DNA from 3 places in the Enterobacter sp. KBR-315C3_2022 genome. Region 3 is predicted to be linked to each of the others. Evidence: predicted binding sites of a transcription regulator. Region 3 holds the regulator's gene; each other region holds the start of a gene.
What was found. The regulator LexA, encoded in region 3, represses DNA repair genes until DNA is damaged. The targets are predictions, from matches to a motif close to TNCTGTATGTACATACAGNA.

Region 1 (2,267 bases), on a different contig from region 3:
GCGGTAGTTATCCTGCGCGCGATCCAGGCTTTGCCCAACGGAGGACATGTCGTCCACGAACAGGCGCATTTTGTCGTACAGCTTGCTGGCGCGATCGGCGATCTGCTGCGCGTTACGGCTCTGGTGCTCGTAGCGCCAGAGATTCGCAATGGTGCGCAGGGCCACCAGCAGCGTAGTCGGGCTGACCAGCATAATGTTATTTCGCAACGCTTCGGTAATCAGTTCGGGCTGTATGTCGAGCGCCAGCAGAAACGCGGGCTCTACCGGAATAAACATCAGCACGTAATCTAACGAGCGCAGGCCCGGGAGCTGTTGATAGTCTTTGCGGCCCAGCAGGCGAATGTGGTTACGCACGGAGGCAATATGCTCCTGCAGCGCCGCCTCGCGGGTATAGTCGTCCTCCGCATTGAAGTAGCGCTCGTAGGCAACCAGCGTCATTTTGGCATCGATCACCACGTCCTTGCCCTGTGGCAGACGCACGATCACGTCAGGTTGCATGCGCGAGCGGGCGTCGTTTTCGATACTCACCTGGGTTTCGTATTCATATCCTTCGCGCAGGCCGGAAGCTTCGAGCACGCGCGTCAGCACCACTTCGCCCCAGTTGCCCTGCGTTTTATTGTCGCCTTTAAGCGCGCGCGTCAGGTTAACCGCCTCCTGCGCCATCTGCGCATTCAGCTGCTGGAGATTGCGGATCTCATGCGCCAGCGTGTGGCGCTCGCGCGCTTCCTGGCCAAAGCTGTCCTGCACCTGACGGCGAAAACCGTCCAGCTGCTCGCGCAGCGGCGTTAACAGCCCATTCAGGCTCTGACGATTTTGTTCGTCAACGCGCCGGTTGCTCTGCTCAAATATTCGGTTGGCGAGGTTCTCAAACTGTTCGCTCAGGCGCTGTTCGCTGTTGATCATCTGGCGAATTTTGTCTTCGGCGTGCAGCTGCGTGGATTCGAGGCGGGTGGTGACTTCACGGAGATCGGCCTCCAGCGATGTGTTGATATCGCGAAGGTTTCGCAGTTCGTTGTTGAGCAACTCGCACTCGTCTCGCCAGTGGGCACTTTGCGCAAGCTGTTGTTTTGTCGCGCTTAGCTCCGCAACGATCTCTTCTCGCTCTGCAAGCTGGTCGGCTTTTTGCTGCGCGTGCTGATAGCTGGAGATCAGCCAGCCAACGCCTGCGCCCACCAGCGCTATCACCGCATAAATCAGGAATGAGATGTCCACAATGCCCCCTGCATCAACGTATTACCCGCAAGATAGAATTGTGCTGTATAAACGTCCAGTTTGAAAGGGTTTTCCTGCGAGGCGCTACGCAAAAAAGAAAAGGCCGAACGTGTCGGCCTTATATCTCAGAAGAGAGGGTTAGATCAGGCGGCGAGCCGCTTCTACCACAATTTTCACCGCATGACTTTCAGTCTGCTTCATGGTTTCAGCGTTCGGGATCTCCTGCTGGGTGCGGTTAACGATGACGCCCGCCACCATACCGGCACGCAGACCCTGGCTTGCGCACATTGTCAGCAACGTGGCTGATTCCATTTCATAGTTCATCACGCCCATGGACTGCCACTCTTCCATAGAGCCTTTGAAGCGGCTGACCACGCGGCCAGAGAAGGTGTCGTAACGCTCCTGGCCCGGGTAGAAGGTATCGGAGGAGGCGGTTACGCCCACGTGGGTGGTTGCACCCACGGATTTCGCGGCCTCAACCAGCGCGGTTGTACAGGCGAAGTCCGCTACTGCCGGGAATTCCATCGGCGCGAAGTGCAGGCTTGCCCCATCCAGACGCACGGATGCGGTCGTCACCAGCACGTCACCCACGTTGATGTGCGGCTGAATAGCGCCCGTTGTACCGATACGCAGGAAAGTACGAATGCCCAGCTGCGCCAGTTCCTCAACGGCAATAGAGGTAGACGGGCCACCGATGCCGGTAGAACACACGATCACCGCTTTGCCATCCAGCTCTGCGCGCCAGGTGGTGAACTCGCGATGGGCTGCCAGCTTAACCGGCTTATCCATCAGCGCGGCGATCTTTTCCACACGCTCAGGATCGCCCGGGACGATGGCAAGCGTAGCCCCTTGTAAATCGTTTTTAGTGAGGCCGAGATGAAAAACATCAGACTTAGACATAGGTGACTCCTCTGTGGGTCGGTTAGTCAGAAGAAGCAAAACGGTACTTTACAGAAGCGATACGCATAATTTCGTGATGAATCTCACCATGAATGAAAATGATTGCAGTGATTTTCCATAAAAAGGTGATTTACATCACATTAACAAGTTATATC
Region 2 (2,267 bases), on a different contig from region 3:
CGTGAAGGGCTATACCGGGACCAGCGCGGAAGAGAGCATCGCCCTGGCGGATCGTGAGCTTCAGGCGGAGATCCAGCGTGATTATCCCGAACTCTGGGCGCGCATCGAAGCCCGCAGGCGCTATATCCGCGACGTGCTTAAGATTCACCTGAGCGAAGACGTTATTCCGCTCTCTAATACGGTGGCGTATTTACGGCCTTTCTTCCTCGCAAAGGAAAACGCGTTTACCTGCTAAATGCCCGTCGGCAAATCTGTAATAGAGAGCATGGTTATTTTTAACGTTGTCGGCCATGCTCTCTGTATTCGCACGGTAAAACACGGAAGCGCCATCCATGCGCAATGTCCTGATCCCGCTCGCCGCCGCCGTCGCTTCAGGAGGCGCTGGATATTCCCTTCAAAGGCGTGGCCTATACGCTACGGGTGGGCCACAGCGTTATGGACGCGTCGGGCAAGGTGTCGACGGAGCCTGCGCCAGCGGCGGGCGTGGGTCGCGTCGCGGCTGCGGGCGACCCGTACAGCATTGAATACAATCACCCTCCGATGCTGAGCGTGCAGAGGCTGGTCAGGCAGGGGGGCGGCATCCTGCTCTTTCTGCTGCTCATCGCCTGCCTCTCTGCCTATGTCGTCTACAAATACCTGAACAAAAAAACGCTTCCCGAGGAGTCGCTTCGCCGCGCGATTGCAAAAGGGGAAATCGTTCCGTTTTATCAGCCTGGCGCGAAAGCTCTCTATCAGCATCGTCGCCGAAGGCGTGGAAACCCGCGCCCAGCTTGACTACCTCAACCGGAACAACATTACCTTCCAGCAGGGATACTATTTCTTTAAGGCAGTCCCTTTTGCCGGTTTGATACACATTTTGCTGTCGAAGCCCAGGGTGAAGGTGATTGTTGAATAACTGACCAAACGATTTGCCCTGTCGAAATTAAATCCCCCACACTTCAATGCGTTTGGCTTCATCCCCCTGAAAGCGGCTTGATCGCTGGCCGATATCCGTAATACTGTATATAAATACAGTATGCAGTGAAAAGGACATTTATGAGCACTCTCATTTCTTATCAGCCAGAGCAAAACGTGGAGCTCCCGCTGTTCGTCGAGCGCGTTGCCTGCGGCTTTCCGAGCCCCGCGCAGGACTATGTGGAAGAGCGTCTCGACCTTAACCGGCTGGTGGTCAGACACCCCAGCGCGACCTATTTTGTGAAGGTGAGCGGAGACTCGATGATTGGGGCGGGGATCGGCGACGGCGATCTGCTGGTGGTCGACCGATCGCTGACCGCCGGGCATGGCGACATCATCGTGGCGTCGGTTGGCGGAGAGTTCACGGTAAAGGAGCTGCAGACGCGCCCCGCGCTTCGCCTGGTGCCGCACAATCCCGGCTATAAGCCCATACTCTTTCAGTCCGAAGATGAGCTGCAGATCTTCGGCGTCGTCACCCACACGCTGAAAACGTATAAACATGTTCGCGCTGGTTGACGTCAATAGCTTTTACGCGTCCTGCGAGACGGTGTTTCGACCGGATCTGCAGGGAAAGCCGGTGGTGGTGGTTTCCAATAACGACGGCTGCATCATCTCGCTTTCGCGGGAAGCGAAACGGCTCGGCATCAAAATGGGAGAACCCTACTTCAAGTTCAAAGAGAAGGGCTATCCGCTGCAGGTTTACGTGTTTAGCTCGAACTACGCGCTGTATGCCGATCTCAGCAGCCGCGTGATGCAGACGCTGGCCGATATGGCTCCGGCGATTGAGATTTACTCCATCGATGAGGCCTTCGTCAGCGTATCGGGCGTCGGCAACTGTATGTCGCTGGAGGCATTTGGGCGTCAAATGCGCGATAGCGTCTATAAAAACACCGGTTTGACGGTGGGCGTGGGCATTGCCCCGACGAAAACCCTGGCAAAGCTGGCGAACTTCGCGGCCAAAAAATGGCCTTCGACGGGCGGCGTTGTCGACTTATCCTGCCCCGAACGGCAGCGCAAGCTGCTGGCGGTCGTCCCCGTTGACGAGGTGTGGGGCGTAGGGCGGCGCATCACCAAAAAGCTTAACGCCATGGGGATCGCGACGGCGCAGGATCTGGCGGCAAGCTCGCTATGGGTGCTTAGAAAGCATTTCAACGTTGTCCTGGAACGCACGGCGCGCGAGCTGCGCGGCGAGTGCTGCCTAGGGCTGGAGGAGTTTGCCCCCACCAAACAGCAGATCGTCTGCAGCCGCTCGTTTGGGCACCGCATTACGGAATACGTTGAGATGCACCAGGCCATCTGCGCGTACGCGGAGC
Region 3 (2,267 bases):
GCTGAGCCAGCGGATCGCCAGAAAACGCCTGGCCTGCTCCAGCACCGCCTCGCTGCCGCCCACGATATGCAGCGCCAAATCGATGAGCGGTGTACGCAAGAGGACGATCGCTATTCCCGCGCCCAGCGCCAGGATTAACGGCTGCACCAGCGCGCGCGCCAGCCGCAGCGGGTCTTTCGCGCCATACGCCTGCGCCGTCAGCCCGGTGGTGCTCATGCGCAAAAAGAGCAGCAGCATAAAGAGGAAGCTGGTCGCCGTTGCGCCAATCGCGACGCCGCCCAGATACACGGGCGAGTCAAGATGGCCAATCACCGCCGTATCAACAAGCCCCAGGAGAGGAACGGTGATATTGGAGAAGATCATCGGCAGCGCAAGACGCCACAATGCTTTATCGGAAGCCGTCAGCAGAGACATGGGAAAATACCGGGGACGATAATACGAAACGGGCCGCGGAGAAACCGCAGCCCGTCAGGAAGAGATTACAGCCATTCGCCGTTGCGGATAACGCCAACCGCCAGGCCTTCGATCGAGAAGCTCTGCTCGCGCAGGTCTACCACAATCGGCGTGAATTCGTTGTTTTCCGGCAGAAGCTGCACGGTGTTGCCCTGTTTTTTCAGGCGCTTAACGGTCACTTCGTCATCAATACGCGCCACAACAACCTGCCCGTTGCGCACGTCCTGCGTCTTGTGAACGGCCAGCAGATCGCCGTCAAGAATGCCGATGTCTTTCATCGACATCCCGCTAACGCGCAGCAGGAAATCAGCGCTTGGCTTAAACATACCCGGGTCGACCTGATAATGGCCTTCAATATGCTGCTGCGCCAGAAGCGGCTCACCTGCCGCAACGCGGCCAACCAGCGGAATACCCGTCTCTTCTTCGACGAGCAGACGAATACCGCGAGACGCGCCGGAGACGATCTCAATCACGCCTTTACGTGCCAGCGCTTTCAGGTGTTCCTCGGCAGCGTTTGGAGAACGGAAGCCCAGACGCTGCGCGATTTCCGCACGCGTGGGTGGCATACCCGTCTGGCCGATATGATCCCGGATGAGATCAAACACCTCTTGCTGCCTGGTCGTTAACGCTTTCATTCCGCCCCCTGGGTGTATATACAGTTATGCTGTGAGTATATACAGTCAAAGGCGAATTTGGAACCAAAAACTGCACAAAAAACCAGGGACTTAATTATTCCTCGAGGCTCATCGGAAATGCGACCAAAGCAGCGTGACCCAGGTTATCGCCGCAACGATAATCGCCAGCAGTACGGCAGCGGATCCCATGTCTTTTGCGCGTCCGGAAAGCTCGTGGAAATCGGAACCGATGCGGTCAACCACCGCCTCAATAGCGCTATTGAGAATTTCCACTATCATCACCAAAAGCACCGAACCGATGAGAAGTACGCGGGTTATCGCATCAACGTCAAGGAAACAGGCGACAATAACCGCGACGATAGCGGCAATGCCCTCCTGGCGGAAAGCAGCTTCATTGATCCACGCGGCACGGAAACCTTTCCATGAATAGCCCGCGGCTTTGATGATTCGGGTGAACCCAGTGGTATTATTGGCCATTAAAAGAACCTTTTATTGGAAAGAGCGTCAGTCACTATACACAAGATCGTCCATGCCGCTTTCATGCAGCATGCAGGATGAAGTATATGTAGCCGCAGCCACTATGCTGCCGCCTGAAGTCTGACGGGTAACAACAGAAATTTTGCGCGCTTTCTGTTATCCTTGCGCCGCAATTGCATTATTAACCAGAGGCTTTACATCGTTTATGTCCGGCTGGCCACGAATTTACTACAAATTACTTAATTTACCATTAAGCGTACTGGTAAAAAGTAAGTCTATCCCAGCAGAACCCGCGCTGGAATTAGGGCTCGATACCTCGCGCCCGATTATGTACGTTTTGCCTTATAACTCGAAGGCTGACCTGTTGACGCTTCGCGCGCAGTGTCTGGCGCACGATCTGCCCGACCCGCTTGAACCGCTGGAAGTCGACGGTACGCTGCTACCGCGCTACGTGTTCATCCACGGCGGGCCGCGCGTGTTCACCTATTACACGCCGAAAGAAGAGTCCATCAAGCTGTTCCACGACTATCTCGATCTGCACCGCAGCAATCCCGATCTGGACGTGCAGATGGTGCCGGTCTCCGTGATGTTTGGCCGCCGACCGGGCCGCGAAAAAGGCGAAGAGAATCCGCCACTGCGCATGCTTAACGGCATCCAAAAATTCTTCGCCGTCTCCTGGCTGGGGCGCGACAGCTTCGTGCG

Region 1: the regulator LexA is predicted to act here: its motif matches at 1,254-1,273, upstream of rmuC (DNA recombination protein RmuC).
Region 2: the regulator LexA is predicted to act here: its motif matches at 997-1,016, upstream of umuD (translesion error-prone DNA polymerase V autoproteolytic subunit).

The regions. Positions count from the first base shown of each region.
Region 1 covers NZ_JBGKEB010000019.1:16,641-18,907, forward strand. The annotation lists gene rmuC (DNA recombination protein RmuC) at 1-1,212, opposite strand, end outside; gene udp (uridine phosphorylase) at 1,351-2,112, opposite strand.
Region 2 covers NZ_JBGKEB010000012.1:72,609-74,875, forward strand. The annotation lists gene AB8804_RS14185 (M24 family metallopeptidase) at 1-235, shown strand, start outside; gene AB8804_RS14190 (hypothetical protein) at 403-774, shown strand; gene AB8804_RS14195 (cyclic diguanylate phosphodiesterase (EAL) domain protein) at 752-895, shown strand; gene umuD (translesion error-prone DNA polymerase V autoproteolytic subunit) at 1,036-1,470, shown strand; gene umuC (translesion error-prone DNA polymerase V subunit UmuC) at 1,454-2,267, shown strand, end outside.
Region 3 covers NZ_JBGKEB010000011.1:100,930-103,196, forward strand. The annotation lists gene dinF (MATE family efflux transporter DinF) at 1-414, opposite strand, end outside; gene lexA (transcriptional repressor LexA) at 480-1,088, opposite strand; gene AB8804_RS13575 (diacylglycerol kinase) at 1,197-1,565, opposite strand; gene plsB (glycerol-3-phosphate 1-O-acyltransferase PlsB) at 1,771-2,267, shown strand, end outside.